Regions from separate parts of the Proteus appendicitidis genome, predicted to be linked through region 2. Evidence: predicted binding sites of a transcription regulator. Region 2 holds the regulator's gene; each other region holds the start of a gene.
What was found. The regulator PurR, encoded in region 2, represses purine synthesis genes. The targets are predictions, from matches to a motif close to CANGCAAACGTTTGCNTG.
Positions count from the first base shown of each region.

Region 1: cvpA (colicin V production protein) is a predicted target of PurR. The motif match lies at 2,793-2,810, and genes of this name have one in related genera.
Region 3: glyA (serine hydroxymethyltransferase) is a predicted target of PurR. The motif match lies at 1,708-1,725, and genes of this name have one in related genera.
Region 4: gltS (sodium/glutamate symporter) is a predicted target of PurR. The motif match lies at 3,541-3,558, and genes of this name have one in related genera.

Region 1 is NZ_CP127389.1:2,670,759-2,678,571, reverse strand. It holds gene accD (acetyl-CoA carboxylase, carboxyltransferase subunit beta) at 1-738, shown strand, start outside; gene folC (bifunctional tetrahydrofolate synthase/dihydrofolate synthase) at 731-2,029, shown strand; gene dedD (cell division protein DedD) at 2,019-2,681, shown strand; gene cvpA (colicin V production protein) at 2,866-3,357, shown strand; gene purF (amidophosphoribosyltransferase) at 3,388-4,905, shown strand; gene QQS39_RS12590 (UbiX family flavin prenyltransferase) at 5,025-5,606, shown strand; gene QQS39_RS12585 (TIGR01777 family oxidoreductase) at 5,797-6,702, opposite strand; gene QQS39_RS12580 (glutathione S-transferase N-terminal domain-containing protein) at 6,769-7,383, opposite strand; gene yfcD (NUDIX hydrolase YfcD) at 7,582-7,813, shown strand, end outside.
Region 2 is NZ_CP127389.1:1,710,786-1,718,598, forward strand. It holds gene QQS39_RS07955 (MATE family efflux transporter) at 1-994, opposite strand, end outside; gene QQS39_RS07960 (riboflavin synthase subunit alpha) at 1,308-1,979, shown strand; gene cfa (cyclopropane fatty acyl phospholipid synthase) at 2,066-3,220, opposite strand; gene punC (purine nucleoside transporter PunC) at 3,525-4,742, opposite strand; gene punR (DNA-binding transcriptional activator PunR) at 4,861-5,763, shown strand; gene purR (HTH-type transcriptional repressor PurR) at 5,790-6,815, opposite strand; gene cydH (cytochrome bd-I oxidase subunit CydH) at 7,084-7,167, shown strand; gene sodB (superoxide dismutase [Fe]) at 7,305-7,813, opposite strand, start outside.
Region 3 is NZ_CP127389.1:2,768,194-2,776,006, reverse strand. It holds gene QQS39_RS13085 (hypothetical protein) at 1-176, shown strand, start outside; gene hmpA (NO-inducible flavohemoprotein) at 271-1,470, opposite strand; gene glyA (serine hydroxymethyltransferase) at 1,837-3,090, shown strand; gene QQS39_RS13070 (3-phenylpropionate MFS transporter) at 3,183-4,337, shown strand; gene suhB (inositol-1-monophosphatase) at 4,436-5,239, opposite strand; gene trmJ (tRNA (cytosine(32)/uridine(32)-2'-O)-methyltransferase TrmJ) at 5,364-6,092, shown strand; gene iscR (Fe-S cluster assembly transcriptional regulator IscR) at 6,224-6,718, shown strand; gene QQS39_RS13050 (IscS subfamily cysteine desulfurase) at 6,787-7,813, shown strand, end outside.
Region 4 is NZ_CP127389.1:3,829,876-3,837,688, forward strand. It holds gene recG (ATP-dependent DNA helicase RecG) at 1-1,987, shown strand, start outside; gene gltS (sodium/glutamate symporter) at 2,151-3,368, opposite strand; gene QQS39_RS17495 (uracil-xanthine permease family protein) at 3,610-5,001, shown strand; gene QQS39_RS17500 (hypothetical protein) at 5,156-5,704, shown strand; gene QQS39_RS17505 (AsmA family protein) at 5,811-7,487, shown strand; gene QQS39_RS17510 (hypothetical protein) at 7,575-7,813, shown strand, end outside.

The DNA of each region.
Region 1 (7,813 bases), 960 kb from region 2:
GGTAGCGAATTAGAGCCTAAAGATATTCTGAAATTCCGCGACTCTAAAAAATACAAAGACAGAATCAGCGCTGCTCAAAAACAAACGCAAGAAAAAGACGCATTAATCGTGATGAAAGGAACGCTGAAAAAGATGCCAGTTGTTGCTGCATCCTTTGAATTTGCGTTTATGGGCGGTTCAATGGCTTCTGTTGTTGGCGCTCGTTTTGTTCGTGCTGTTGAACAAGCATTAGAAGATAACTGCCCATTAGTTTGTTTCTCTGCAAGTGGTGGCGCTCGTATGCAAGAAGCGCTGATGTCATTAATGCAAATGGCAAAAACCAGTGCAGCATTAGCAAAAATGCAAGAGCGTGGTTTACCTTATATTTCAGTTATGACTGACCCTACAATGGGTGGTGTTTCTGCCAGTTTAGCGATGTTAGGGGATATCAACGTTGCTGAACCTAAAGCATTGATTGGTTTTGCAGGTCCTCGCGTTATTGAGCAAACAGTACGTGAAAAACTACCTGCAGGTTTCCAACGCAGTGAGTTCCTGCTAGAAAAAGGGGCGATTGATATGATTATTCGCCGCCCTGAAATGCGTGATGAGCTGGCTGAATTACTGGCTAAGCTGACTCAGTATGATTTAGTCGAAGATGAAAATGAAATCATCGGTGAAGAAATGATTGCTGATGAAATTGAATCTACAGACAACGAGCCAGAAATTAACATCGAAACGAATAAAAAAGAAGATGTCTAATATCATAACTGCTCCTAAAGCCACATCGCCTTTGTCGGTGTGGCTTTCTTATCTTGAACATTTACACTCTAGTGCCATTGATATGGGGTTAGAGCGAGTCGGCAAGGTAGGAAAAATATTAAACGTGTTACGTCCTGCGCCGAAGGTAATCACTGTCTCAGGCACGAATGGAAAAGGCACAACCTGTCATATGCTAGAGTCAATCTTGATGGCATCAGGATTGAAAGTCGGCGTTTATAGCTCTCCTCATCTTGTTCGTTATACAGAACGCGTTCGTATCCAAGGCAAAGAACTCGCTGAAGATGCTTTTTGTGACGTTTTTGCTGAAATTGAACAAGCTAGAGGCGATATCTCGCTAACCTTTTTTGAATACGGCACTTTGGCTGCGCTGAAGTTATTTCAACAAGCACAACTTGATGTTGTTATTCTTGAAGTAGGATTAGGCGGTCGGTTAGATGCGACGAATATCGTTGATGCAGATATTGCTGCTATCACAAGTATTGCCCTCGATCATACTGATTGGTTAGGTGCAGATAGAGAGCATATTGGTCACGAGAAAGCCGGTATTTTCCGAGCCAATCACTATGCTGTTGTGGGCGAGCCGGATATGCCTCATTCCATTGCACAAGTAGCCAATGAAAAACACGCCAAGCTTTTTCGTCGTGGAACAGATTGGTCTTTTGTTATTGAAGGCGATCACTGGCAGTGGCGTTGTGCTGACTGTGAATTTGATGCGTTGCCAATCCCTAATATTCCGCTAGCCAATGCGGCGACAGCGATGGGTGTTATTCGTTGCTTGCTTAAATCTGATGATAAAGTCAGTCAAGCAATCACACAGCAAAGCATTGTTGAAGGTATGTCTCGTGCTCAATTACCGGGTCGTTTTCAGGTAATTTCTCAACATCCTTTGGTTATCTTTGATGTGGCACATAATCCTCATGCAGCAGGATATTTAGCGGAAAAATTATCACAATTACCACAAAAATCTGATACTCAAGTGCGTATTGTTGTTGGTATGCTGGGTGATAAAGATATAGCAGGAACATTAGCGTGCTTAACGCCATTGACTGATCATTGGTATGTCGCTCCACTTAATGAGTTTCGTGGTGCTTCTGCGGATGTGTTAGCTCAGCATCTTGAGAAACCAATGGTATTCGATAGTGTTGAAAAGGCATGGCAACAAGCAATGTCTGATGCTGCTCCTAACGATATCGTTGTGGTTTGTGGCTCATTTCATACTGTCGCGCATGTGATGGAACTTTTGGAAAAGGAGAGTGTGGGTGGCAAGTAAATTTCAAAATCGCTTAGTCGGTGCCGTTGTATTGGTGGCAGTAGGGGTCATTTTTTTACCTGCACTGCTCGACGGCGATAAGAAATATAACGAAGACCAGTTCGCCTCTATTCCTTTAGTACCCAAACCCGGTGATGAGCAAGAAATAGAATCTATCGCCCCGATAGAGCAAACCGCAGTGCCTTCTACTCCATCAGAAGGCGCATCTGAAGGTATGCTTTCTGAAGCAGTGACAGGCGTTGAACAACCTGCTGTTACAACGCCTGAACCGCCTGCGGTGGTACCTGTTACACCACCGGTACAACCACAACAACCACCACAGCAACCACAACCACAGCCAGCGCCTCCTGCTGTAGTTACGCCACCCGTGCAACCACCAGCACCACCAGTGCAAGAAACTAAGCCACCAAAAGGCGAGGCTTGGGTTGTTCAATTAGGTGCGTTGAAAAATGCGGCGAAGGTAGAAGAAATTATTGCAAAAATGCATTTCTCAGGTTATCCGGTATATACCGTACCCGCACGCCCTGTTGCTGGGCAAGTGACTCGAATTTACATTGGTCCTAGTGCATCTAAGTCAGAATTACAGGCTATTTTGCCTCATTTAAAAGAACTTACGGGTTTACAAGGTGAGGTAAGGGCATATAAGCCTTAATTTTTCTAAACGAGTCATCAGATGAGTGATGTAACAAAGCGTTAACTTATTGCGGCGATTATGATTTTTCATATCGCCGTAAATTATTTTGAAATTAGCGAAAATTAGCATTACGCAAACGTTTTCGTTTTCTGTTAGAATGCTTCCGTATTAATGCGGAGCATCATTATTGGATAAAGAATTTATGGTCTGGATAGATTACGCCATCATTGCCATTATTGGTTTTTCCGCATTAGTCAGCCTGATCCGTGGCTTTGTTCGTGAAGCATTGTCACTCATCACCTGGGGTTGTGGTTTCTTTGTTGCTAGTCAGTTTTATCCTTATCTTGCCGTCTATTTTACCCGGTTTGAAGATGAGCTGGTTCGTAACGGGATTGCAATAGTCACGTTATTTATTGCAACACTGATTGTTGGTGCTGTTGTGAATTATGTGATTAGCTCTCTTGTTCAACGCACAGGGTTATCAGGTACAGATCGTGTATTGGGGGTCTGTTTCGGGGCTTTAAGAGGCGTGCTGATAGTCTCAGCATTACTTTTTGTTTTAGGCGCATTTACGCCTATGGCAGATAGCGCTGATTGGCAACGTTCGGAGCTTATTCCTCAATTCAACCATATTATTAGGTGGTTCTTTGACTACCTGCAAAATGCGTCAAGTTTCGTGTCGGAGAGAATATAACCTCTCCGTCTGGCTGATGAGGATCTATTCATGTGCGGTATTGTCGGTATCGCTGGAGCTAATCCAGTAAACCAATCAATTTATGATGCGTTAACGGTGTTACAACACCGAGGTCAAGATGCAGCAGGCATTGCAACAATAGACGGTAACAACGGTTTCCGTCTTCGCAAAGCGAACGGACTGGTTAAAGATGTGTTCGAAACTCGTCATATGTTGCGTTTAAAAGGTACTATCGGGATAGGGCATGTCCGTTATCCAACAGCGGGTAGTTCTAGTGCATCAGAAGCGCAGCCTTTTTATGTGAATTCACCTTTTGGTATTACGTTGGCGCACAATGGTAATTTAACCAATGCGCATTTATTACGTCGCCAATTATTTGAAACAGCGCGTCGCCATATCAATACCACCTCTGATTCTGAAATATTACTCAATGTATTGGCATATGAATTAGACCGTTTTGACCATTTTCCGCTGGAGCCTGATAATATTTTTGCAGCCGTTGCAGCAATGCATAAAAAACTCCGTGGGGCTTATGCTTGTGTTGCTTTGATAATCGGTCATGGTTTACTGGCTTTTCGTGATCCCTTTGGTATTCGTCCTTTAGTATTGGGTAAACGTACCTTAGAAGATGGTCGCCATGAATATATGGTTGCATCTGAAAGTGTTGCACTTGATACGTTAGGTTTTGAATTTTTACGTGATGTTGCACCGGGTGAAGCGGTTTATATCACAGAGCAAGGACAACTCTTTACTCGCCAATGTGCTGAAAATCCGCAGTTGATGCCTTGTTTGTTTGAGTATGTTTACTTTGCTCGCCCTGATTCTTTTATCGATAAAATTTCGGTTTATAATGCGCGTTTACGCATGGGGCAGAAATTAGGCGCTAAAATTGCCAAAGAGTGGGATGATTTACATATTGATGTCGTGATCCCAATCCCTGAAACATCTTGTGATATTGCCTTAGAAATTGCGCATATTCTCAATAAACCTTATCGCCAAGGCTTTGTCAAAAACCGCTATGTTGGTCGTACCTTTATTATGCCGGGTCAGCAAGAGCGCCGTAAATCAGTAAGACGTAAACTGAATGCAAATCGCGCAGAGTTTCGTGATAAAAATGTTCTGTTGATTGATGACTCTATTGTACGTGGCACAACGTCAGAGCAAATTGTCGAACTTGCAAGAGAAGCGGGTGCAAAAAAAGTTTATTTTGCCTCAGCAGCACCAGAAGTTCGCTTTCCTAATGTGTATGGTATTGATATGCCAAATGCCAATGAGCTTATTGCTCATGGACGTGAAGTGGATGAAATTCGTAAATTAATTGGTGCTGATGGGCTTATTTTCCAAGATCTCACTGATTTAATCGCTGCAGTACAAGAAGAGAATCCAGATATTAATCAGTTTGAATGTTCTGTATTTGACGGTGTTTATATTACGAAAGATATCGACCAAGATTACTTGGATTATTTAGAAAATCTACGTCGTGATGATGAACATAAAATTCGTGATCAGAATGAAATAGAAAATTTAGAAATCTATAACGAAGGCTGATTTTTCGGTAAGATACCATCCTTATAAAGCGTCGATGCCAGTGTGTTCTGCATCGACGCTTGTTTTTTGAGGGTTAATCATCATAATGATTAACAAAGGTATATATTCTGAGGATTATAATGAAAAAGCTGATAGTTGGGCTAACAGGTGCCAGTGGTGCAATTTACGGTATACGTTTATTAGAAATACTAAAATCTGTGCCGTCAGTTGAAACACATTTAGTGATTAGCCAAGCTGCACGCCGTACGATTTCATTAGAAACTGATTATTCGCTAAAAGATATTCATGCTTTAGCAGATGTGATTTATGACGATCGCGATATTGGCGCATCTATCTCTTCAGGATCGTTTCGTGTTAATGGAATGGTCATATTACCATGCTCAATCAAAAGCCTGTCAGGTATTGTTCATAGCTATACAGATACTTTAGTCACTCGTGCTGCAGATGTGGTATTAAAAGAAGGGCGTAAGTTAGTGTTATGTGTGCGTGAAACGCCACTGCATTTAGGTCATTTGCGATTAATGACACAAGCTTCAGAGTTAGGCGCAGTGATTATGCCACCAGTACCTGCATTCTATTTTCAGCCTAAAACAATTGATGATATTGTTAATCAAACAGTAAATCGTGTACTTGATCAGTTTGAGATTGATTTACCTGATGATTTATTTCAAAGGTGGGAGGGCGATAAGCCAAGTCGCTAAGTATATTCCTCATTCTTCAAGTTGCAGCGTTACTCGTCATACTTCAAGTTGTAGCGTTGTTGACCGCGTTTACTCGCGCTAGTCACATACTATTGTATGTGACTAGCGACTCATTCACTTGTCGCCTAGCTACATCTTGAATTATTTAGAGTATCCTATTGGTAGAATGCCTATTTCGAATTAAAAGAGATCATTTTCCTGTGGTAATAATATCTTTTAATGCCTCTTCTAGTTGTGGATAACGGAACTCAAAGCCGGCATTGAGTAATTTTTCAGGAATGGCTTGTTGCCCACCCAATACTAATGCCGCGCTTTCACCCATTATCAAACGTAATAGGCTTTCGGGAACAGTCATTAAGGCTGGGCGATTAAAGGTCTTTCCTAAAAGGCGAGTGAACTCTTTATTTTGTACAGGGTTAGGGGCTGTTAAGTTAAAAGCACCTTTAGCGTTTTGGGTCTTAAGCAAGAAAACAATCGCACTGACCATATCATCAATATGTATCCACGGCATATACTGTTTTCCGCTTCCCAATTTGCCGCCTAAACCTAACTTAAAAGGTTTGCTCATTTTAGGCAGTGCGCCACCGAGAGTTGAAAGTACAATCCCTGTACGTAACAAGCAAACTCGAGTTAATGGTGTTTGTGCTTCAAGCGCGATACGCTCCCATTTTGCACAAAGCTCATGTGTAAATTCAGGATTTGCTGGCGTCTCTTCTGTAACTCGTGTATCACGTTGATCACCATAGAAGCCTACTGCGGAGCCAGAAATAAAAACAGCAGGGGGAGAATCGCTAGCTTTAATCAAATCAACCAATTTCTGGGTTAAATGACAACGGCTATTAATCAGTTTTTGCTTTTGAGAAGGTGTCCAACGATTATCTGCAATAGGTTCTCCAGCAAGATTAATAACGGCATCAAACTCATTAAGATTTTGTTTATCGTTGAGTTGAGTCCAGCAGGTGATTTCATTACAAAAATGCGAATAAACTTTTTGAGGCGAACGAGAAAGCACCGTAATATCATTATTGGCGAGTGCAAGCTCACAAACTAATGCTTTGCCAATTAATCCTGTACCACCTGTGATAAGTATTTTCATCACAATCCTCCTGATCTGCTTGCTTGATAAAGAATAAATATCATCCAGATATATGAATTACCTATATTAGCCAAAGAGTTTTTTCGTTGCTGGGCGCAGGCTTATGTTGTTTAGCCATTTATCAATTGCGGGATAATTTGCCAAATCAATATTGTGGTGAGCGTGTAATCTAGCCCATGTATATGTGGCGATATCCGCAATGCTGTACTCTTTGCCTCCAAGGTAAGGTGAGTGCGCTAACCTTTTCTCTAATACGCTATATAAACGCAGTGTTTCTTCAGTATAACGTTTAATCGCATAAGGAACTTTTTCTGTGGCATAACGGGTGAAGTGATGATTTTGTCCCAACATTGGACCAAATCCACCGACTTGCCAAAACAGCCATTGTAGTTGTGTTGTTTTTTCCCGTAAATTTTGACTGAGCAATTTGCCACTTTTTTCAGCTAGATAGATAAGAATAGCACCTGATTCAAAAATAGTGATAGGTTCACCGCCATCAATAGGTGAGTTATCTACAATTGCAGGAATTTTATTATTGGGTGAAATGGCTAAAAATTCAGGTTTAAATTGATCACCTTTACTAATATCTATGTGATGTAACTGATAAGGTATGCCAGTTTCTTCGAGAAAAAGCGTTATTTTTTGGCCGTTTGGGGTATCTGCATAATATAAGTCAATCATTAAAGGCTCCAAAATAAAGTAGGCACTAAATACACAATATAATCACAGTCTGCCTTCTAACATCATAAAAAGCAAAAAAGCGCAAGATGGATAAAACAAGTTACGTATGATTATTGTAGTGGTGAAAAATAGTGATTTTGGTATATTCAGGATAAAAATTACGATCGTTTAGTATCGGTTAAAAAAGGTTTGTTGAGGATGGAACAAGAAAAGACGGCATTGGTTGAATGGGTTGATATTGTTGATGATAAAAATGAAGTCGTTGCACAAGCAACACGTCAACAAATGCGAGCTGAAAATCTAAGACATAGAGCAACTTATATCGTTGTTCATGATGGAATGGGGAAAATCTTGGCGCAGCGTCGCACTGAAATAAAAGATTTTTATCCCGGTTGGTTAGATGCTACTGCGGGCGGGGTGGTTCAACAAG
Region 2 (7,813 bases):
AAATCGCAGTACAACTTGCCAACATTAGCCCAACAACAAGTGCTGTAATGGCTGAAGTACGGGCTTGTGCTGTGGAGCGTTGCCCTAAGTTATGACCAACACGGATTGTTGCCGCTATTCCCAATGATAGCGGGAACATAAACATCAGGGAGCTAAAGTTAAGTGCAATCTGATGACTCGCAACCGCGGTAACGCCTAAAGGTGAAACTAATAATGCCACAACGGCAAAGAGTGTTACTTCAAAAAATAAGGCTAAACCAACGGGTAATCCTAAAAATGTAATACGTTTTATCGTGTGAAAATCAGGGCTGACTAAACGTTTTTCTGGCATAACATCACGTTGTGTTGGCGCTCTACGCACGTAATAACGCATCATTAAGAACATTGCCCAGAAAACAGAGGCTGTTGCAACACCACAACCAATACCCCCTAATTGCGGCGCGCCAAATTTACCGTAAATAAAGGCGTAGTTAACAGGGATATTAATTAATAAGCCAACAAAACCAATTATCATGCCGGGTTTGGTTTTAGATAAACCCTCACATTGGCTTCTCAGTACCTGATAATAAAGGCAGCCTGGTGCACCCCACATAATGGCGTGAATAAATCCAATGGCTTTTTCGGCTAATTCTGGCTCGATATCATGTTGCGCTTCAATAATAAAACGGCTGTTATAAAGAATAGCAATGACCATGATTGATAAGAAAGTGGCGAGCCAAAAACCTTGCTGTGTACGATTAGCAATGTGTTTTCGTTGTCCTGAACCATTTAATTGTGCAACGATTGGAGTTAATGCCATTAATATGCCTTGGCCTAATAAAATCGTTGGTAACCAAATAGACGTACCTACTGCCACTGCCGACATTTCTGTGGCATTTACAGCACCCGCCATGACAGTATCAACCACACCCATTGCTGTCTGGGAAAATTGCGCGATGATAACGGGGATACCGAGAGCAAGTAAGCTACGCGCTTCTTTTATGTACTTCTGCACGCATACACCTTTATTTATTATAAGAAAACGAAAGGAAAGGAAGGGAACAAACGTCGTATTGTTAACATGACGTAAAGAGATCCTCAAGACCGCTTATTCTAATGATAAAAGTTTAATTAGCAACGAAAGAAGTTTAGCTTTTCAAACACAGGATTTTGATAAGTTATTAGGTGTTTTTACGTTATATTTAACGGCAATAATCGATAAGGAATAAATGCGATAATTGTTCCTTTGTATTAATACGAGCTATGTTATCCTTAATAGCATAAACCTAAAGTGAGTTTACCAGTTTATCGTTCCAAGGAGATGTAAGATGTTTACAGGTATTGTTCAGGGAAAAGGGCGGGTTATTGCTATCGAAGATAAAGGCGATTTTCGTACCCATATCATTGAATTACCCAACGAGTTAGTCGGCAATTTAGAAACAGGCGCTTCTGTTGCAAATAATGGTTGCTGTTTAACGGTCACTAAAATTGAAGGCACACATATTAGCTTTGATTTAGTGAAAGAGACATTACGTTTAACTAACCTTGGTGAATTAAAAGTTGGCTCTGAAGTCAATATTGAACGAGCAGCTAAGTATGGTGATGAAATTGGTGGTCATGTGATGTCTGGTCATATTGTCACAACCGCTGAAGTTGCCAAAATTATTACATCAGAAAATAATTTACAAATTTGGTTTCGCATCTTCGATAAAGCATTAATGAAGTATATTTTACACAAAGGTTTTATTGGTATTGATGGAATAAGCCTAACTGTGGGCGATGTGGTTAATAACCGTTTTTGTGTTCATTTAATTCCAGAAACTCGTGACAGAACAACATTAGGTCGTAAGCGCCTTGGTGATAAAGTCAATATTGAGCTTGATCCTCAAACTCAAGCGATTGTCGATACAGTAGAGCGCGTTATGGCACAACAAGCACAGCAACAAGCTTTATTCGCAGCGCAACAAATTGAAAATGAAGAACAAGCTTCACATAATTAATCATTAATGTTGTTGCTCTGAAAAGAAAATTAAAGAAAAAGCCAGTTTATTAATCAAACTGGCTTTTCTCTTTTTATAAAAAATAATTAACGAGGGATCTGTAAACCGCCAATATGCCCTTTAGGGCTTAGTACTATTTGCCATAACTGAATATCTCTGGCACGAAATGCGCCAGCACAGGCATTAAGATAATAGCTAAACATACGTTTAAAACGCGGTGTATAATTGGGTTCAATATCTGGCCAACAATCTAAGAAACGCTGATACCATGCCATTAATGTTTTATCGTAATCAGCACCAAAGTTATGCCAATCTTCCATCACAAATTTATTGTCCATGGCATGAGCAATTTTTTGAATAGACGGTAAACATCCATTAGGAAAGATATATTTGCTTATCCAGCTATCTACATTCACCTTATCGCGGTTAGAACCAATGGTGTGTAATAGAAACAGACCATCTTCTTTTAAATTACGACGAACGACATCAAAATAAGTGGCATAATTTTTAGGGCCAACGTGTTCGAACATACCCACTGAAACTATACGATCAAATTTTTCATGTAAATCACGATAGTCTTCTAAGATTATATTAACATCAAGCCCTTGGCATCGAGCTTGTGCCAGCTTCTGTTGTTCAACAGAAATGGTGACACCCGTAACAGATACGCCAAAGTGTTTGGCTGCGTAGCCTGCAAGCCCCCCCCAGCCACAGCCAATATCTAATAAGGTCATACCTGGTTTTAAATCTAATTTTCGGCAAATTAAATCTAATTTATGTTCTTGAGCCTGAGCTAAATTGTCTGCATTTTTCCAGTAGCCACAGGAATATTGCATATTAGGATCAAGCATGGCAGTAAATAGATCATTACCCAGATCGTAATGTTCTTTACCTACCATCCATGCGCGTTTTTGTGTTTGCAGATTAAAAAGGCGGGCTGCCGCAATCTTGAAAATGTCACGTAGGTTTTGTGGAAGCTTATTTTCAAGACCTGCACGTAAAACTTTATGAAAGAATATATCCAGTCGTTCACAATCCCACCAACCATCCATATAACTTTCGCCGAGACCTAATGAGCCTTGCTGTAATACTCTTTTATAAAAATTCTGATTATGAACCTGAATATCATAAGGTTCTGAACCATTAATTCGAATATCTGTGTGAGCTAACAGTTCTATTACGATCTTTTCATAAGGATCGTTGGAGGTCTTTCGGCCTTCTTCTACACAAGATGTACTCATATACTCTCCGCGTAAACTAAGCGGGTTTTGAGACATAAAGCTAAGAAAGGATGTGTACAGATTGATAGTATTAAAATGGTATTGTGTTCAGTATGAATTGAACGAATAAAATTAATAAGACAACTAATCTGACATAATCAGCAAATAATTTGTTTAATGTCTCAAAATCCGAAAGAAAAATAAACAAAACGCTATACAGCGTATAGGTAAGTATAGAGACGTAAATTATTTTTCTCTAGAAAAGAAAAAGACCATTTTTTATAAAATGGCCTTTTTAAGATGATTCTTAAAATAAAGGAGGGGATTATTCTGCGGTTTGAACCGTGTGTTTGATAACAGATTTATTGCGCTGAATAAAGTAGCCAACTGCCATTGGGATTGCTGTTAATGCCATAATTGCAGTGGTGTTAATCAGAGGTTGTTGACTGATAAAGGCAGACACAATAAAACTTGCTAAGCTACAAAGACCCAGTTGAAGTGCATTTTGTAACGCAGCTGCTTTACCACTAATTTCAGGATAAGCGGATAAAGCATTAGATACTGCGATTGGATAAGATGCACCATTCATTGCAGCCATAATACAGAACGGAATTAAAATAGTTGTTAATGTTGGCTCAGTAAATTTAGCAACAAGGTATAACGCAGTCATACTGACAGCATAACCGATTAACAACAGTGGAAGCAGTGTTTTACCTGTCATTTTTGACAGTAAGATACGACAACCATAACCACCCACCATAAATGCAATAGTTTGTGGAATATAACTTAAACCGATATCCTGTGGCGAGTAACCCATCTTTTCAAGAATGATTGGTGAGCCAGCTAACCAAGCAAAGAAACCCGCGCTACAAGAAGCGTAAACTAATACGTTACCTGTGTAGAGAGGGGATTTGAGTAAAGTTATAAATGAAGCGGTAGATTGGTTTGCATCTGTGACTGATTTTTGTTTAATGTTTTTTAGCATTAATGTCGGTAACATTAGAACTAATGTTACTGCCATTAACAGCATGAAAATCATACGCCAGCCGCCGTGATTTAATAATGATGCACCAATTAAAGGTGCAAGTGCTGGTGATAATGCAACCAGTGGCATAATTAAAGCAAAAACGTGCTGAGCGCGAGATTCATCAAAACGGTCGATGACAAGAGCTTGCCAAATAACAGCAGCAGAGCAGACACCGAAAGCTTGTAGGAAGCGCATAGCAAGTAAGCCAGTTGCACTCTCAACCCACAGCATACCAAGACAGCCTAAAGAGAAAAGGCTTAAACCAATAAGTAGAATAGGTTTACGACCTACTTTGTCAGAAAGTGGTCCCCAAAGTAATTGGGCAACAGCAAAGCCAAATAAAAAGATACTTAAGCTATTACTAATAGCACCTTCGCTGATAGAGAGTTCACGCTGCATCATACCGAATGCAGGTAAGTACATATCAATAGCTAAGTAACCTAGCATACTCAAACCCGCTAGGTACACCATAAAGCTCATAGGTGTTTTTGATTGTGTGGACGTTTTAGAATTCATTTTATTTTCTATGCTATGTGATGTAGAACATTTTATATATTGTAACTAAGACTTATTTTACTTGTGAAACGGGAATATTTGGTTAATGCTGTGAAAAATTTTCAAAGGAATAAACTCTATGTGGTCAGAATACTCTTTAGAAGTTGTTGATGCAGTTGCAAGAACAGGAAGTTTTAGCTCCGCTGCTCAAGAATTGCACAGAGTGCCATCCGCCGTTAGTTACACAGTTCGGCAATTAGAGGAATGGCTTGCCGTTCCTTTGTTTGAGCGCCGTCACCGTGATGTAGAATTAACCGATGCAGGTAAAATTTTCATCAAAGAAGCACGATCTGTTATCAAAAAAATGAATGACACTCGGCATCTTTGTCAACAAGTTTCTAATGGGTGGCGCGGTCAATTTAGTATAGCAGTTGATGGCATTGTTAAACCTGAAAGAACACAACAACTTATTCTCGATTTCTACCGCCATTTTCCTGATATTGAGCTGTATGTCTACCCTGAAGTGTTTAATGGCGTATGGGACTCTTTAGTTAATGGTCGTGTTGATTTAGCAATTGGTGCAACAAGAGCCTCACCAATTGGTGAACGTTATAGTTTTAGAGATATGGGATTTATGCCTTGGCGCTGCGTTTGCCATGTTGATCACCCTTTAGCGAAAGCACAACATCCATTAACGGATGATGAGATGCGCCCTTATCCTAGTTTATGTTTAGAAGATACCTCACGCAGTTTACCAAAGCGTGACACTTGGGCGCTCAATAATCAGCGTAGAATGGTTGTCCCGACATGGGATATGGGGCTTGAATGCTTGTTAGCGGGATTATGCGTAGGAATGGTGCCTTGGCACCGCGCTGAGCCTTTAATTGAACAAGGTAAGCTGGTTACTTTACAACTAGCACAACCATTGCCAGACAGCCCATGCTGCCTGACGTGGGTAGATAAAAGTGAATCACCCGCTTTGACATGGTTGCTAGATTATCTTGGAGATAGCCAAACCTTAAATGAGGAATGGCTTCGCTAGAAATCAGATAGCTGAATAAATCTGAATTAACGACGGTAGTCAATAAAAGGACCGTCAGCAACTGAACGGCGCTCAACTAATCGTGGATGAACTTCGATTGTTTGGGCGTCTTCGCGTTTATTGACGATGCGATCAAGCAACATTGATAATGCCATTTGACCTAAACGTTCTTTTGGCTGGTGGACGGTCGTTAGTGCGGGTGTAAAATAACGTGCATTACGAATATTGTCGTAACCCACAATAGAAATATCGAAAGGAACGCGCAGACCAAGTTCATCCGCAGCACAAATTGCGCCCATCGCCATCACATCACCACCACAAAAAACAGCAGTAGGGCGATGTTTTTGATTTAGCATTTGGTACATGGCTTTATAACCCGACTCTGGCTCAAAGTCGCCTTGTACAATCCACTCATCTTTTACTGTGATTTTTGCTTCTTCCATGGCTTTTAAGAAACCTTGTAAGCGACCACCACCAGTATTACGTTCTAATGGACCAGGAATAATACCAATATCACGATGACCACGCTCAATAAGGTAACGACCTGCAATATAACCACCATGGAAAGCATTATCGATAATGGTATCTGTAAAGTCACCACGCGCTTTGCCCCAATCCATGACAACCATTGGAATATTACGATAGCCCTCTAAAAGTGTAAGAAGGTGATCGGGATATTCAGAACACATGACTAACAATCCATCAACACGTTTTTGTGCCAGCATCGCTAAATAGGCTTTTTGTTTATCAAGGTTATTATGTGAATTACATAAAATCAGTGTGTAGCCTTTGCTATAACAACTATTTTCAACCGCTTCAATCACTTCAGCAAAGTAAGGAGCCTCACTGGACGTGGCTAACAGGCCAATAGATTTGGTGTGATTGACTTTTAAACTACGCGCAACGGCACTAGGCGAATAATTTAATTCTTTTATAGCGGCCCAAACTGCTGCCCGTGTGTTCTCAGCAACAAAACGTGTTTTGTTGATCACATGAGAAACAGTCGTGGTTGATACGCCTGCGCGTTTTGCCACGTCTTTTATTGTTGCCATGGTGTGGAAAACTCCTGACCTTCATTGGTCTCTTTTATCTAATTTTATGGTTTAACTGCCAGTATAGTCATACATAGGGCAAACACTGGCAATAATTTAGCGATTAGCTGTGAATTTTGTATGATCTAGCTCAAAAGTGAAAGTATTAATCAATGTTATAAATTGTGCACTGGTCGCTATTTTAGCAAATATTGATATGTAATAATAATTAACCATGACAATGTTATGGTTAAAAATGTGTATTATAATCATTTTGAGGGAGAAATAGATGGATACGGATCTGAAATTTGGTTTGAGTACAGCAGTAGCAGCGCTTGTTATGATCGTTTTATTTTCGACTATGTTGTTCTAATCACCGCTTTATAAAATATCCGATCAATTTAAATAATAGATTATCGAATATCTGAATATAACAAAGGGCTGAAGGCCCTTTGTTATTTTGTCACCAAAAATGAATCTCAATCACTCACCTTTGATTATCACGCTCTATTAAGCAAGGTTAGCTTCAACAAATGACCAGTTAACTAATGCCCAGAACTCTTCTAAATATTTAACGCGCGCATTACGGTAGTCGATGTAGTATGCATGTTCCCATACGTCTACTGTTAACAGTGGTTTGTCTGCGCCTGAAACTGGCGTTGCAGCATTAGACGTATTAACAATTGCAACTGAACCGTCGGCTTTTTTAACTAACCAAGTCCAACCTGAACCGAAGTTTTTAGCTGCCGCATCATTAAATTGCTTTTTGAACTCTTCAAAAGAGCCAAATGCTTTGTTGATAGCATCAGCAATTTTACCTGTTGGTGCGCCGCCTGCGTTTGGTGCTAAGCAGTTCCAGTAGAAAGTGTGGTTCCATACTTGAGCAGCATTATTAAAGATACCACCATCAGTAGATTTGATGATTTCTTCTAAGGATTTGCTTTCTAAATCAGTACCTTTAACCAGATTATTTAAATTGGTTACATAGGTTTGGTGGTGTTTGCCGTAGTGATATTCTA
Region 3 (7,813 bases), 1.1 Mb from region 2:
GAATACTGTGGCATAAATTATTGGGCGAGGATTATAACCGAACTGTTAAAAACATGGTGGAAGAGGGCTGTGAATTATTTGGTTATACGCTCTGTTTAATTAGTGTTATTTGGTACGGTTTTTCTGCTAAAGATCATGTTATTCCTGCTGCGATTGAAAAAAAATATCGATCATAAAAAGTAGTGAAATAACCAATAAAAGCGCTGATAAATATAACGTTATCAGCGCTTTTTTTATTCAATTTAAAATTGGACTTTCATGAACGTATTTTTACTGTAAATCTTGTGTAATAACAGCATGAGGACCAAAGCACTCATAATGAAGTTTGTCACTATTAATACCTAATTCAATAAGTTGCTTAGCAACAGATTGCATAAAAGGTAAAGGACCACAAAAATAGAAATGCATATCAGGAATAGCTAACCAATCTTCAACTTGTTTTAATGTCATTAAGCCTTCGAATTGATAATCTTTATTTTGCACGTCTTCAGAACGTGGTGTGCGATACCATATCGCTTGTTGATAGTGTGAAAGTTGAGTGCCGACTTGATTAACTTCATCTTTAAAAGCATGGACTCCACCATGTTCGGCCGCATGTAACCAATTAATATTAGCTTGATGAGCTGAAAGCGTGTGTAACATGGATAGCATTGGTGTTAAGCCCACACCTGCTGAAATTAAGGTTACTGGTGTTGTTGGTGACACATCTAAATAGAAATCGCCCCCTGGTGCGGCGACTTGTAAAGTATCACCTTCTTGAACATGGTCATGAAGAAAATTCGATAAAATGCCTTTATCTTCGCGTTTTACTGCGATGCGATAGGTTTTATTATTTGAAGATTGAGTTAATGAATATTGACGTATTTCTTGGTTTTCAAGATGTTCATCACGGATATAAAGACTTACATATTGCCCTGCTTGATAAGGAGTAACAGCAAGCCCATCTTCAGGCTCTAATTCAAAACTAGTAATTACATCACTTTGTTTTATTTTATGTTTAACTTTAAAGTTCCGTAATCCTCTCCAACCTCCATTTGTTTGTTCTTTTTGTTGATAAATTTGTTCTTCACGATTAATAAAGACATCAGACAATATTTGATAAGCCTCTCCCCAAGCATCTAACACTTCTTGCCCAGGATTAAACATTTCATCAATTGTTGCTAATAAGTTTTCACCGACGATGGGATAGTGTTCAGGAAGAATATTTAAACTGACGTGCTTTTGTGCAATTTTTTCAACGGCAGGCAAAATAGTAGCTAAGTTTTCAATATTCGTTGCATAAGCGCATATTGCATTAAATAAGGCTTCACGTTGTGCACCACTGCTTTGATGGCTCATGGTGAAAATATCTTTTAACTCTGGATGGCGAGAAAACATTCGATCATAAAAATGGGCGGTTAATGCAGGACCTGTTTTAGCAATAAGGGGAATGGTTGATTTAATTGTCGCGATAGTTTGTGCATCTAACATAATTGCTCCTGAAAAATTTTCAGTTTATTGTGAATTTTTATAAATTGCATTTTATATGCAACTTATCTCTTTTTGATTATTTTGTAAATCTCTGTTTTTATTTTTTAACAAAAAATCTCAATTCTTAGAGAATGATGCGGGGTGTTTGCAAAATAAGGCGAGATGCGCCTCAAAAAGAGGAATAAGCACAGGATAAAATGAGGTTGTTAAAAAGTAATAATTTGCTGTTATAGTTGAATGGCAAACGATTGCGTATTTTTTCATTAGGGGCTATCTCAATGAAGAAAAAGAGTTTACACTGTATGCCATTCTTTCTCCCGCATGGGAGTTTGTCTTTAGTGAAGTTAGCTGAGTCAGGAGATGTGAATGTTAAAACGTGAAATGAATATTGCTGATTACGATCCAGAATTATGGAATGCAATGGAAGGTGAAGTGACTCGTCAAGAAGAGCACATCGAACTTATTGCTTCTGAAAACTATACCAGCCCTCGTGTTATGCAGGCGCAGGGATCTCAGCTGACAAATAAATATGCTGAAGGCTATCCGGGTAAACGTTACTACGGTGGTTGTGAGTATGTGGATGTTGTAGAGCAACTGGCTATCGATCGTGCAAAAGCATTATTTGGTGCAGATTACGCTAACGTACAGCCTCACTCAGGCTCTCAAGCGAATGCCGCTGTCTATATGGCATTATTAAAACCCGGTGATACTGTTTTAGGTATGAACCTAGCGCAAGGCGGTCACTTAACTCATGGTTCACCAGTTAACTTTTCGGGTAAACTGTATAACATCGTACCTTATGGTATTGATGAATCAGGTAAAATTGATTACGAAGATATCGCTATTCAGGCTAAAAAACATCAACCAAAAATGATCATCGGTGGTTTCTCTGCTTATTCTGGTCTGGTTGATTGGGCTAAAATGCGCGAAATTGCAGACAGCATTGGTGCATTCTTATTCGTTGATATGGCACACGTAGCAGGTATGGTTGCAGCGGGTGTTTATCCTAACCCAGTTCCTCATGCACATGTTGTTACAACAACAACCCACAAAACTTTAGCGGGTCCACGCGGTGGTCTTATCCTTGCTAAAGGTGGCGATGAAGAGTTTTATAAAAAACTGAACTCTGCTGTATTCCCTGGCTCTCAAGGTGGCCCTTTAATGCATGTTATTGCAGGTAAAGCGGTTGCATTAAAAGAAGCTATGGAGCCAGAATTTAAAGTTTATCAGCAACAAGTTGCGAAAAACTCGAAAGCAATGGTAGAAGTTTTCTTAGATCGCGGTTATAAAGTAGTGTCTGGCGGAACTGAAAACCACCTGTTTTTATTAGATTTAGTTGATAAAAATATTACAGGTAAAGATGCAGATGCTGCACTGGGTCGTGCAAATATCACTGTTAACAAAAACAGCGTACCAAATGATCCACGTAGCCCATTTGTTACTTCTGGTGTTCGTATCGGTTCTCCAGCGATTACACGTCGTGGTTTTAAAGAAGCGGAAGCTCGTGAATTAGCCGGTTGGATGTGTGATGTCCTTGATAATATCAATGATGAAGCGAACATTGAGAAAGTGAAACAAAAAGTCTTGGATATCTGCGCTAAATTTCCAGTTTACGCATAAGTTTGTAACGATATAATAAAACCCGTTGTACAAGCCCGCTTCGAGAACTTGTTCTTGGCGGGTTTTTTTGCATCTTAAAAATGGGGGATTGGATGGTTATTCCATCAACATTGTGGCTTGCCTTAGATTATTTTACTTATTTCTTTTCATACGGCATCTTTTTACCTTTTTGGTCCATATGGCTAAAAGGAGAGGGTGTCGATCCGGCAATGATAGGTCTGTTATTAGGTGTAGGTTTAACTGCACGTTTTGTTGGTAGCCTAATTTTAACGCCTGCGGTAAAAGATCCGTCAAAACTTATCACTGCATTGAGATTATTTGCTTTTCTCTCCTTACTTTTTACGGTTGCATTTATGATGGGTAGCCATTGGGCATGGTTATTCTTCGTGATGACAGGATTTAACGTTTTCTTTTCACCTATGGTGCCTTTAGGGGATTCTCTAGCGGGAACGTGGCAAAAACAGTTTCCTTTTGATTATGGAAAGATTCGCGTTTGGGGTTCTATCGCTTTTATTATTAGCTCATCATTGCTAGGTGTTTTAATTGATGCTTTTGGGCATCCTATTATTCTTTATGGATTGATTGCCAGTACTTTGGCGCTATTTCTGACATCTATGCTCCGCCCTAAAGTTATGCCACAGGGTAAAGTGAAAAAAGTAGAACACAGTAATGTGTCTTTTATGAAACTGATTTCAGAGGGACCCGTTTGGCGCTTTCTGTTATGCGTCTCTTTACTGCAAGGTGCGCACGCAGCTTATTATGGTTTTAGCGCACTTTATTGGGAAAAAGCAGGGTATGACACCGCAACAATCGGCTACCTTTGGTCATTAGGTGTGGTTTCAGAGGTGGTTGTTTTTATGCTTAGCCATCGTTTATTCCGTCGTTGGAGCGCAAGAAATTTACTTTTGCTTTCTGCTTTTGCTGGCTTTTTACGTTGGGGATTAATGGGGAGTTTTACCGCATTACCCGCGCTTATTATTGTTCAAATCTTACATAGTGGTACGTTTACGGTATGCCATTTAGCCGCTATGCGCTTTATTAGTGCGCGTCAAGAGCATGAAATTATTCGCTTGCAAGCCGTTTATTCTGCTTTAGCAATGGGAGGAAGTATTGCGATTATGACGATAGTTTCAGGTTGGCTATATGAGAAACTGCCAAATCAAGAATCATTAATTTTCTGGTTAATGGCGGCATTAACTATTCCTGCGATGTTTATAAGACCTCAAGTTAAACCTCAAAATAGTTAATTTGCTCTGTACTAAAAAGTGCAATAAAAAAGACCATAACATTATCTGTTATGGTCTTTTGCTTTATTCTTTAGTGGAACTTCGTATTTTAATGAAAATTAACGTTTTAACGCATCTGTTAATTCGCTACGAATTTCAGCGAGTAATGCTCTAACAACACGAGGATTACCAGCAACAATATTACCGGTTTGTAGGTAACCGTGGTTACCTGTAAAGTCAGAAACGATAGCACCTGCTTCACGAGCGATTAGTTCGCCACCTAAGAAATCCCAAGGTTTTAAGCCAATCTCAAAGAAACCATCAACACGACCTGCGGCAACATAAGCTAAATCTAATGCTGCTGAACCAGTGCGACGGAAATCTGCACAAGGAACAAACAGTTTACCTAACATGTTCATGTAAGCAGCGGAATGTTGTTTGCTTTTGAATGGGAAACCAGTCGCAAGAACAGCACCGTCTAAATCGCGAGCGTTAGAGCCACGCAGACGATAGCCATTTAATTGTGCGCCTTGACCACGAACGGCTGAGAATAATTCGTTACGCATAGGATCGTAAACAACAGCCACTTCAGTACGGCCTTTAATGCGTACAGCAATAGAAACAGAGAAGTGTGGAAGACGTTTAATGAAGTTAGTAGTGCCATCAAGTGGATCAATAACCCATTGTATGTCGTGATCTTCACCGAGTAACTCGCCACTTTCTTCCGTAATAATGGTGTGTTTTGGATAAGATTTACGGATGATTTCAATGATTGCTTGTTCTGCGTCACGGTCAACGTTAGTGACAAAATCATTGGTACCTTTCTGATTGGTTTCTACAGATTCAGGATTTTCGTAATTTTTGGCGATTAAATTACCAGCCTTACGTGCGGCACGTATGGCAATATTCAGCATCGGATGCATGGTTATCTTCCACAAGATGTTAAAGAACGGGGATAAAAAACGTGCCAGAGTATAACAGGCATTCGTGTTTCTGGCTACATTTGTGATAAAATAGATAGATCACAAAGCAATTAACAAGAAATCAATGTTAGAAAATATTCGCATCATCCTTGTAGAAACCTCGCATACAGGCAATATGGGCTCTACAGCTCGAGCTATGAAAACCATGGGATTAACCAATCTTTATTTTGTTAATCCAAAAGAAAAACCAGATTCGCATTCTATTGCCCTATCCGCGGGTGCAAGTGATGTTATTGGCAATGCACATATTGTTAATAGTATCGATGAAGCGATTGAAGGCTGTGGTTTAGTTATAGGAACAAGCGCCCGTAGCCGTACACTTTCTTGGCCAATGCTTGCACCTCGTGAATGTGGTGAACGTTGTGTTATGGAAGCTAAAAATAAGCCAGTTGCTATTATTTTTGGTCGTGAACGCACAGGTTTAACCAATGAAGAATTACAAAAATGTGATTTTCATCTGTATGTTCCGACTAATCCAGAATATGGTTCTTTAAATTTAGCGATGGCTGTTCAGCTTGTTAGTTATGAAATTCGTATGGCAGCACTTGCCCAAGAAGAAAAACAAGAGGAAAATAACCCATCAGAGATTGATTATCCACCTGCTGATGATATAGAACGTTTTTACGTTCACTTAGAACAGGTGCTTAATGAATCTGGCTTTATTCGCCCTAAACATCCGGGACAAGTGATGAGCCGTTTACGCCGTCTATTTACGCGTGCACGCCCAGAAACACAAGAGCTTCATATCTTACGTGGCATTCTGACATCAATTGAGAAATGGGCTAAGAAATAGAGGGCAAAGTTGATTAACTTAAATCAACTTTTGGCTGAGTATAATACTTGACTAAAACACTCGGATAAATAGTTGACTAAATTACTCGGGAATGACACAATTTGATTATTGTTCACCACGGAGTATTTGTTATGAGACTGACATCAAAAGGGCGTTACGCAGTTACTGCAATGCTTGATGTTGCATTGCATTCGCAGCAAGGCCCTGTCCCCCTCGCTGATATTTCAGAGCGTCAAGGGATTTCCCTTTCTTATCTTGAGCAGCTTTTCTCACGTTTGCGTAAAAATGAATTAGTTGCAAGTGTTCGTGGTCCTGGTGGCGGCTATTTATTAGGTCGTGATGCAGGGCAAATTTTTATTGCTCAAGTTATTTCTGCGGTTGATGAATCTGTCGATGCTACCCGTTGTCAGGGTAACAAAGAAGGTTGTCAAGGTGGCGATCGTTGCCTGACTCATACTTTGTGGCGTGATTTAAGTGATCGTATAACCAGTTTCTTAAGCAGTATCAGCCTTGAAGAGTTAGTAAATAACGAAGAGGTTATGGATGTCGCCGATCGTCAAGACAATGAAAAACGCCATGCTATCAATGGTCGTTTACAAGAAACCATTGTTAATATGCGAGTTTAACGGCGATCTCTAGGTAGGCAAAAACAAAATTATTAAAGAAGATCCGTCGTCTTTGGAGTTAGTGAGCAATGAAATTACCCATTTATCTAGATTATTCAGCAACCACTCCTGTTGATCCACGAGTTGCTGAAAAAATGATGCAATGCCTGACTATTGATGGCATTTTTGGTAACCCAGCCTCTCGTTCACACCGTTTTGGTTGGCAAGCAGAAGAAGCTATTGATATTGCACGTAATCAGATTGCTGATTTAATCGGTGCAGATCCTCGTGAAATCGTATTCACATCAGGCGCAACTGAAGCTGATAACCTCGCACTAAAAGGTGTTGCTAACTTTTACCAGAAAAAAGGTAAGCACATCATCACTTCAAAAACCGAACATAAAGCCATTTTAGACACTTGTCGTCAACTTGAGCGTGAAGGTTTTGAAGTTACTTATTTAGCACCAAAAAGTGATGGTCTGATTGACCTGAAAGAGCTTGAAGAAGCGATGCGTGAAGACACTATTTTAGTTTCTATCATGCATGTAAATAACGAAATTGGTGTTGTTCAAGATATTGCTGCTATCGGTGAATTATGCCGTAGCAAAGGTATTATTTACCACGTAGATGCAACACAAAGCGTGGGTAAATTACCGATTGATCTCTCTAAGTTAAAAGTTGATTTACTTTCTCTTTCTGCGCATAAAGTTTACGGTCCTATGGGTATCGGTGCGCTTTATGTTCGTCGTAAACCTCGCATTCGTTTAGAAGCACAAATGCATGGTGGCGGACATGAGCGTGGCATGCGTTCAGGTACATTAGCCGTTCACCAAATTGTAGGTATGGGCGAAGCTTACCGTATTTTGAAAGAAGAAATGGCTGATGAAACTAAACGCTTAAACGAATTACGTTTACGTTTATGGAATGGCATTAAAGATATCGAAGAAGTTTATATCAATGGTTCTTTAGAACACACTGCGCCAAACATTCTCAATGTGAGCTTCAACTATGTTGAAGGCGAATCATTAATGATGGCACTGAAAGATCTTGCTGTATCTTCAGGCTCTGCCTGTACTTCAGCAAGTTTAGAACCTTCTTATGTACTGCGTGCTTTAG
Region 4 (7,813 bases), 2.0 Mb from region 2:
GGATTTGTTGCTCCACCTTCCTTTGCGTTATGAAGATCAAACGCACCTCTATGCTATCAGCGATTTACTTCCCGGCATCCCTGCCACTGTTTCTGGCGAAATATTAAGGACTGAAGTCAGTTTTGGCCGGCGTAAAATGATGACCTGCCAAATTTCTGACGGCTCTGGCATTTTGACACTTCGCTTTTTTAACTTTACAGCCGCAATGAAAAACAACCTTGCTCAAGGTAAACAAGTCACTGCTTATGGCGAAGTTAAACGGGGAAGCCGTGGTCCAGAAATTATTCACCCTGAATACAAAATCAAGGTTGCAGGCTCGGAAGTTAAACTGCAAGAAACGCTTACTCCCATTTATTCAACAACAGAAGGCTTACGCCAAACATCACTACGTAAATTAATAGAGCAAGCGTTAGAATTACTTGATACCTGTGCTATTAACGAATTATTACCCGATCAGTTTATTCACGGATTGCCCCCACTAGCCACCGCATTACGTACGCTGCATAATCCTCCGCCTGATATCGCTTTTGCAGAGCTTGAAAAAGGGCAGCACCCGGCACAAAAAAGACTCATTATTGAAGAGTTACTCGCCCACAATTTAGGTATGCTCAATGCAAGAGCTGGCGCACAATCTTATCGTGCAGAGCCATTGTTTATGCCAAATACGTCAACATTACGTCAGCAATTTCTCGCATCGCTCCCTTTTACACCCACAAATGCACAACAACGTGTCGTCAATGAGATAGAAACAGATTTAGAAAAAGAGTATCCGATGATGCGATTGATCCAAGGGGATGTTGGTTCAGGTAAAACTTTAGTGGCAGCGCTAAGTGCGCTGCGTGCCATTGCTAATGGCAAGCAAGTGGCGTTAATGGCACCAACAGAATTGTTAGCAGAGCAACATGCATTAACCTTTAAAAAATGGTTTGAGCCTTTTGGCATCCAAGTGGGTTGGTTAGCAGGAAAACAGAAAGGAAAAGCGCGCGAAACACAGCAAAATGCCATTGCAAATGGTGAAGTATCAATCATTATTGGAACGCATGCTATTTTCCAAGAACAAGTTAAATTTCACTCTCTAGCCTTAGTGATTATTGATGAACAACACCGATTTGGTGTGCATCAACGCCTCGCCTTATGGAAAAAGGGTGAAGAGCAAGGCTTTCATCCTCATCAATTGGTGATGACAGCAACACCGATCCCTCGAACATTAGCGATGACAGCCTACGCTGATATGGACACCTCTATCATCGACGAATTACCGCCAGGGCGTACACCTGTTACCACTGTCGCTATCCCTGATACTCGCCGTAATGACATTATTGAACGCATCAGGCTGTCTTGCACAGAAGAAAAGCGACAAGCCTATTGGGTATGTACCTTAATTGAAGATTCTGATGTTCTGGAAGCGCAAGCGGCTGAAGTTATCTATGATGAACTTACAATTGCACTACCTGAAATCAAAGTGGGATTGGTACACGGGCGAATGAAACCCGCAGAAAAACAGGCAGTAATGGCAGCATTTAAAGAAAATGAGCTTCAACTTTTAGTTGCGACAACAGTGATTGAAGTCGGCGTTGATGTACCTAATGCAAGTTTAATGATCATCGATAACCCAGAACGACTGGGACTCGCACAGTTACACCAATTACGTGGACGTGTAGGCCGAGGTGCTATCGCCTCTCATTGTGTCTTGTTATATAAAACACCACTTACACAAACAGCACGTTTGCGATTGCAAGTATTAAGAGATAGCAATGACGGTTTTGTGATTGCACAAAAAGATCTCGAAATCCGTGGCCCCGGTGAGCTTTTAGGCACTAAGCAAACGGGTAATGCACAATTTAAAGTCGCTGATTTGTTACGCGACCAAGGACTTATTCCTGAAGTTCAGCGTATCGCTCGTTACCTGCATCAACACTACCCTAAGCATTCTCAAGCCTTAATCGAACGCTGGCTACCCGCTAAGACACAATATAGCCAAGCTTAAGGTTACTGTTTTGCATGGCTTAGCATGCGTTTAAACTCGCTTTGGGTTGATCTCGAAATATTCGTAAATGAGATACCACATAGAAAAACACCTCAATGCCAATATTCAACATTGAGGTGCTCTTTAACGTTTTTTGAAGCTATTTTAATTTATAGCCACCAAACTACCCTACAACGATAGGCGTAAAAAACGGTAGCATCAGATACAGTTTAATCACTATTGCATTCACAATATCAATAAAGAATGCACCGACCATAGGTACGACTAAGAACGCAAGATGAGACGGTCCAAAACGGTCTGTTACCGCTTGCATATTCGCAATCGCCGTTGGCGTAGCACCTAAACCAAAACCACAGTGACCTGCAGCTAAAATTGCGGCATCGTAGTTTTTACCCATGACACGGAAAGTCACAAAAATTGCATACAGTGCCATTACACCCGCTTGAACACCAAGGATAACCAACATTGGTATCGCCAGTGACGCCAGCTCCCATAATTTCAAGCTCATTAATGCCATCGCTAAGAATAACGATAAACTCACGTTACCTAAGACGGACACCGCTCTATCAAAAACACGGTAGAATCCAAGCATTGAAAGGCTATTACTTAAAATAACACCAATAAACAGAACACACACAAAGGTCGGTAGTGCGAATGCTGTGCCTTCTAACAGTTGAGAAAGGAACGTACCCGCCATTAAGCAGATAGCGATCATCGCAATAGTTTCTAATAAAACCATTGAAGTGATCATTCGGCCTGTTGTCGGCTTCTCAAATGCGGTTGGCATTTCATGATCATCAGCGCCTAACCCCGGCGTTGGGATATTTTTGATTAAGTAGCGTGCAACTGGGCCACCAATCAATCCACCTAAAACTAAACCAAAAGTAGCACAAGCCATCGCCACTTCAGACGCGCTCATAAAACCGTAACTTTCGACAAAGGTTTTACCCCAAGCAGCCCCTGTACCATGACCACCCGATAATGTAATCGAGCCAGCAAGTAATCCCATTAATGGATCAAGACCTAACATTTCTGCTAATGCAATACCGACTGTGTTTTGTACTAACAACAGCCCAACAACAACAAAGATGAAAATAAAAAGCGCTTTTCCTCCCGCTTTTAAGCTTGCGAGGTTTGCGTTTAAACCAATTGTTGCAAAGAATGCCAGCATTAATGGATCTTTTAATGAGAGATCAAAACTAACTTCCCAGTCCATAAAAGATTTGAATGCTAATAGAAGAACTGCAACAAGTAGCCCACCTGCAACGGGTTCTGGGATCGTATACCGTTCTAAAAAAGGAACAGATTTCACTAGCTTACGACCGATCAAAAGAACCAAAGTGGCCGCAACCAGCGTGCCATAAACATCAAGATGATACATTTATGTACCCCGTCTTATTTGTTAATTTTATATAAAAATACTACGACGCTAAGTTCATCCATAAACAACGCCAAAAGCAGGTATCCCCGATTAGAAAAAAAAACGGCGGCAAACACAAGTTAAAACATATAAAAATGTGAGCGCCTCTTATGCATTTTGATAACATCATTTTTACGCAAACGATTGCTTTTGTGGCGTAGATCATTAAAATACCGTTTTTGTCGAATAAGAAATTCACACCATGGTTACTTCAGAAAATCAAAATTTGCCTAAAAATAGTGATGTTTCAATTAAAAAAAATAGCGAACTTCTTTTTGCTTTAGAAGAGAAGCCGCCATTACCACAAACACTGTTTGCTGCTTGCCAACATCTTTTAGCCATGTTTGTTGCAGTTATCACGCCTGCGATCCTCATTTGCCAAGCATTAGGATTACCTGCACACGATACTCAACGTATTATCAGCATGTCTTTATTTGCATCAGGCATTGCTTCTCTTATTCAAATTCGGGCATGGGGACCGATAGGTTCAGGATTATTATCAATCCAAGGAACCAGCTTTAACTTTGTTGCTCCGCTCATTATGGGGGGATTAGCACTTAAAAATGGTGGAGCCGATATTCCAACAATGATGGCAGCCCTTTTTGGCACATTAATGGTTGCCTCATTAACTGAAATCATTCTTTCTCGTGTACTTCACTTAGCAAGACGAATTATTACACCGTTGGTTTCAGGTGTTGTAGTAATGATAATCGGCCTCTCTTTAATTCAAGTTGGATTAACCTCTATTGGTGGCGGTTATGCCGCCATCGAAAATAATACCTTTGGTTCACCACAAAACTTGTTATTAGCTGGCTCTGTTCTTATCGTTATTATCTTACTTAATCGACAAAAAAATCCTTATTTACGTGTTGCTTCCTTGGTCATTGCAATGGCGGTGGGTTATGTTCTTGCTTGGGCTTTAGATATGTTACCCACGCCAGCAGAACATCAAGAAACACCGTTTATGACTATTCCTGAGCCATTTTATTATGGGCTGTCATTTGATTGGCATTTGCTTATTCCTTTAATGCTGGTATTTATGATCACCTCACTAGAAACCATCGGGGATATTACAGCAACTTCAGATGTTTCAGAGCAACCCGTCAGCGGCCCTTTATATATGAAACGTATTAAAGGAGGTGTATTGGCTAATGGGATTAACTCCATGGTTTCGGCATTTTTCAATACCTTTCCAAACTCTTGCTTTGGTCAAAATAATGGTGTGATCCAATTAACGGGTGTTGCTAGTCGCTATGTAGGTTATGTTGTTGCCGCAATGCTCGTTATTTTAGGCTTATTTCCGTTCGTTGCAGAATTTGTGCAAAGAATTCCTGAGCCAGTACTAGGCGGAGCCACATTAGTTATGTTTGGTACAATAGCGGCATCTGGTGTACGCATTGTTTCCAAAGAAGCTCTAAACCGCCGAGCTATCATGATCCTTGCGATTTCACTTGCAGTTGGATTGGGCGTTTCACAACAACCTCAAATCTTGCAATTTGCACCGGATTGGCTAAAAACATTGCTCTCATCCGGTATTGCTGCGGGGGGTTTAACCGCCATTATTTTAAACCTGATTTTTCCACCAGAAAAATAATCATTAAGTCGTAACAGAATAATAAAGCGCTATCTTCATAATAAAAAATAGCGCTTTATTTTTACGCTAAAACAGGGTCTTTTTACACAAGCATTCCTCTTCAAATTACGATAATTAGTATGTTTACTCATGTTATCTACAAAAGAGAGCGACTATGCCAACGCCACTTAATATTGTTAATAATAAAGCACTTCAATATCTTAAAAATCATCCATCAACTGAAAGTTATCATATAAAAACAATAGGACAATTTTTAACTTATTTAAAAGATTCTATTTTATCGTTATTTAATACAAATCATAAGTTTACATATTTAGGAAATAAGTCTATTCCCGAGTTTAACTTAGAACATATTAAAGAAGACTTAGTGACGTTTTTACAAAACCCTTGCCTTAATAATCAGCAAGATAAAGATAAAGAGGGATTTCTAACGTATCAGTTTCAATATTTACCAACGCAAGCGGGTATTCTCCCTAATTTTTACGATACTTATCATTCTGGCAGCCTTGAACCTAATGAACTCATTTCTCAACTTATTAACTATGCCAATAAGTTAATAAAAGAAGAATTAAATGATAAAGAACAACGGGATAAGAATTCTATAAACGATATATTGAGTAATATTGAAACCTATTTAAAAAAGCAAAATACTCAACCCACTATCGAATTGAGAAACAAGATATCCACTATAATAAATGCATAAACAGTTAAATAATCTTGCTTTATATAGTGACGAATACTTGAGCATCGCTTAGTTTTCAGGCATAACTGTATACTGTTTTGATGGAGTATAAAACAGGAGACGGGTTATGCGCTGGCTGATGAAAAGTTTGGTATCTCTGATACTTATCGTTATTTTATTTATTATTATAATTTACGCTTTTATTCAGACTCAGTGGGGCGCGCAAAAAACCAGTGAATGGCTGACACAATACACTGACTATGATATTCGTTTCTCCGGTATTGAACATGATCTTATGCAGCCTGAGCAAGTCATTGTTCATGATCTCCTTGTTAATCCAAAACAAAATAAAGCCACAGTATCGGCAAAATCAGCACAAATCCGGTTTAATTGGCAGTTTTTTACTACCCCTTCTCATCTGCAAAAAATTACATTAGAAAATGGCAATATTGATTTTGCAGACAAAATATCTTCAATACCGTTAAGTGCCGATATCTTACAATTTAAAAACATGGCGCTAAGCAGTCAAAAAACTGATTTTTCTTTTGATGCCAAGAAAGTAACGGGCGGGATCACACCATGGAACCCGACACCAACCGACTTAATTGGCGCGGGTCATTTCCAATTTTCTATTGCTAACGGCATGATAAATAATAATGAATTCAGTAACTTTATTATTTCAGGGCAATATCAGCCAAATAATATTCAAATAGAAAAATTAGGTACTCGCCTACTTAACGGCTCACTATCCTTGAGCGGACAATATCAAGATAATCAATGGAAATTTGATGAAGTTTATATGAATGGCTTGCGCTGGCAATCCTCGCAAACCTTTAACGAATTAATCCAATCTCTTTCTGAATATCCTCGTATTAACATAAGAGCGCTCAATATTGTTGATTTTACTGCTGAAGGAAAACAGTGGGCAATCAGTGGTTTTGATGGGCAATTTTCTCAATTTAGTTGGGATAACGCGCTTTCATTTACAACTGGTGAACTCAATACCAATGACATTGTTTTTCAAGACGAGCACTTCACTGATCTTATTGCAAAACTCAATCAGCAAAACAATCAACTTAATCTAGATAGCCTCAGTCTACGCTATGAAAAAGGCTTAATTAAACTTGCTGGTCATTGGAATAAAGACAATAAAACCATCACTATCCAAGATGCCACACTGTCAGGGCTTTTATATACGCTTCCTGAAAATTGGCTCCATTTTTTCGCTCAACCAATAGATAATAAGAGTAATATTCAAAATATCACTATCGAACAGTTATCTATCAATCAATCTATCTTGATTGATATCACACCCGAGTTTCCATTCCAATTCACCAATTTAACAGGAAAACTGCAAAATTTAGTGGTTGCAAAAGAAGGTGAATGGGGATTATGGCAAGGTTCAGCCGTATTAAATGCCGATAGTGGTACGTTAAATCGTATTGAATTACGTCGCCCTGATTTAAACATTGTCACTCAACAAGATAACGCTATTGTTGAGCAATATTCAGCATTTATTGGTGATGGTATTATTCGAGGTTCAGCCGGTTTAGTGCAATCTAACCAACAGCGCCAATTTTCACTTATTGCTAATGGACTAAATGTACCTTTATCAACGCCTTATACATTAGGTTTAAAAACAACCTACTCTGATGAAATAGGGCAATTCACACTAAAATTAAAAGGTAATTTACGCTCCAACCCAGTGGCATCAACACTTAATGGCACATTAACGGGAAGCAAAGGTGAGCAACAAATACTCAATTCAGTAATACAAAATGGCGAGATAATTAATCACCTATAATATTGATCTTTCGCAGGAGCACGGATTGCTCCCTTTATAAAAAGCGTTACAATGCGCTAATGCCCTTTTCTTTATTGTGGAGTTTTCATGTCTGACGAAGATTTTTCCCCTGAAAAAATATCTTTAAATGTATTTCAACAATCTCCCTTAACTGCACTTGAAGATAACAGCACACTGCTTGTGTGTGATGACAACAAAACTCCGTTGTTCTATTGCCTTTCTAAAGAAGACTATGATGCATTGATTGAGCGAGTTATGGATGCCGAACTTGCAGCGATCGTACTTGAACGTCGCCAAAATAAATTAGAGGAGCTTGATTTAGACTG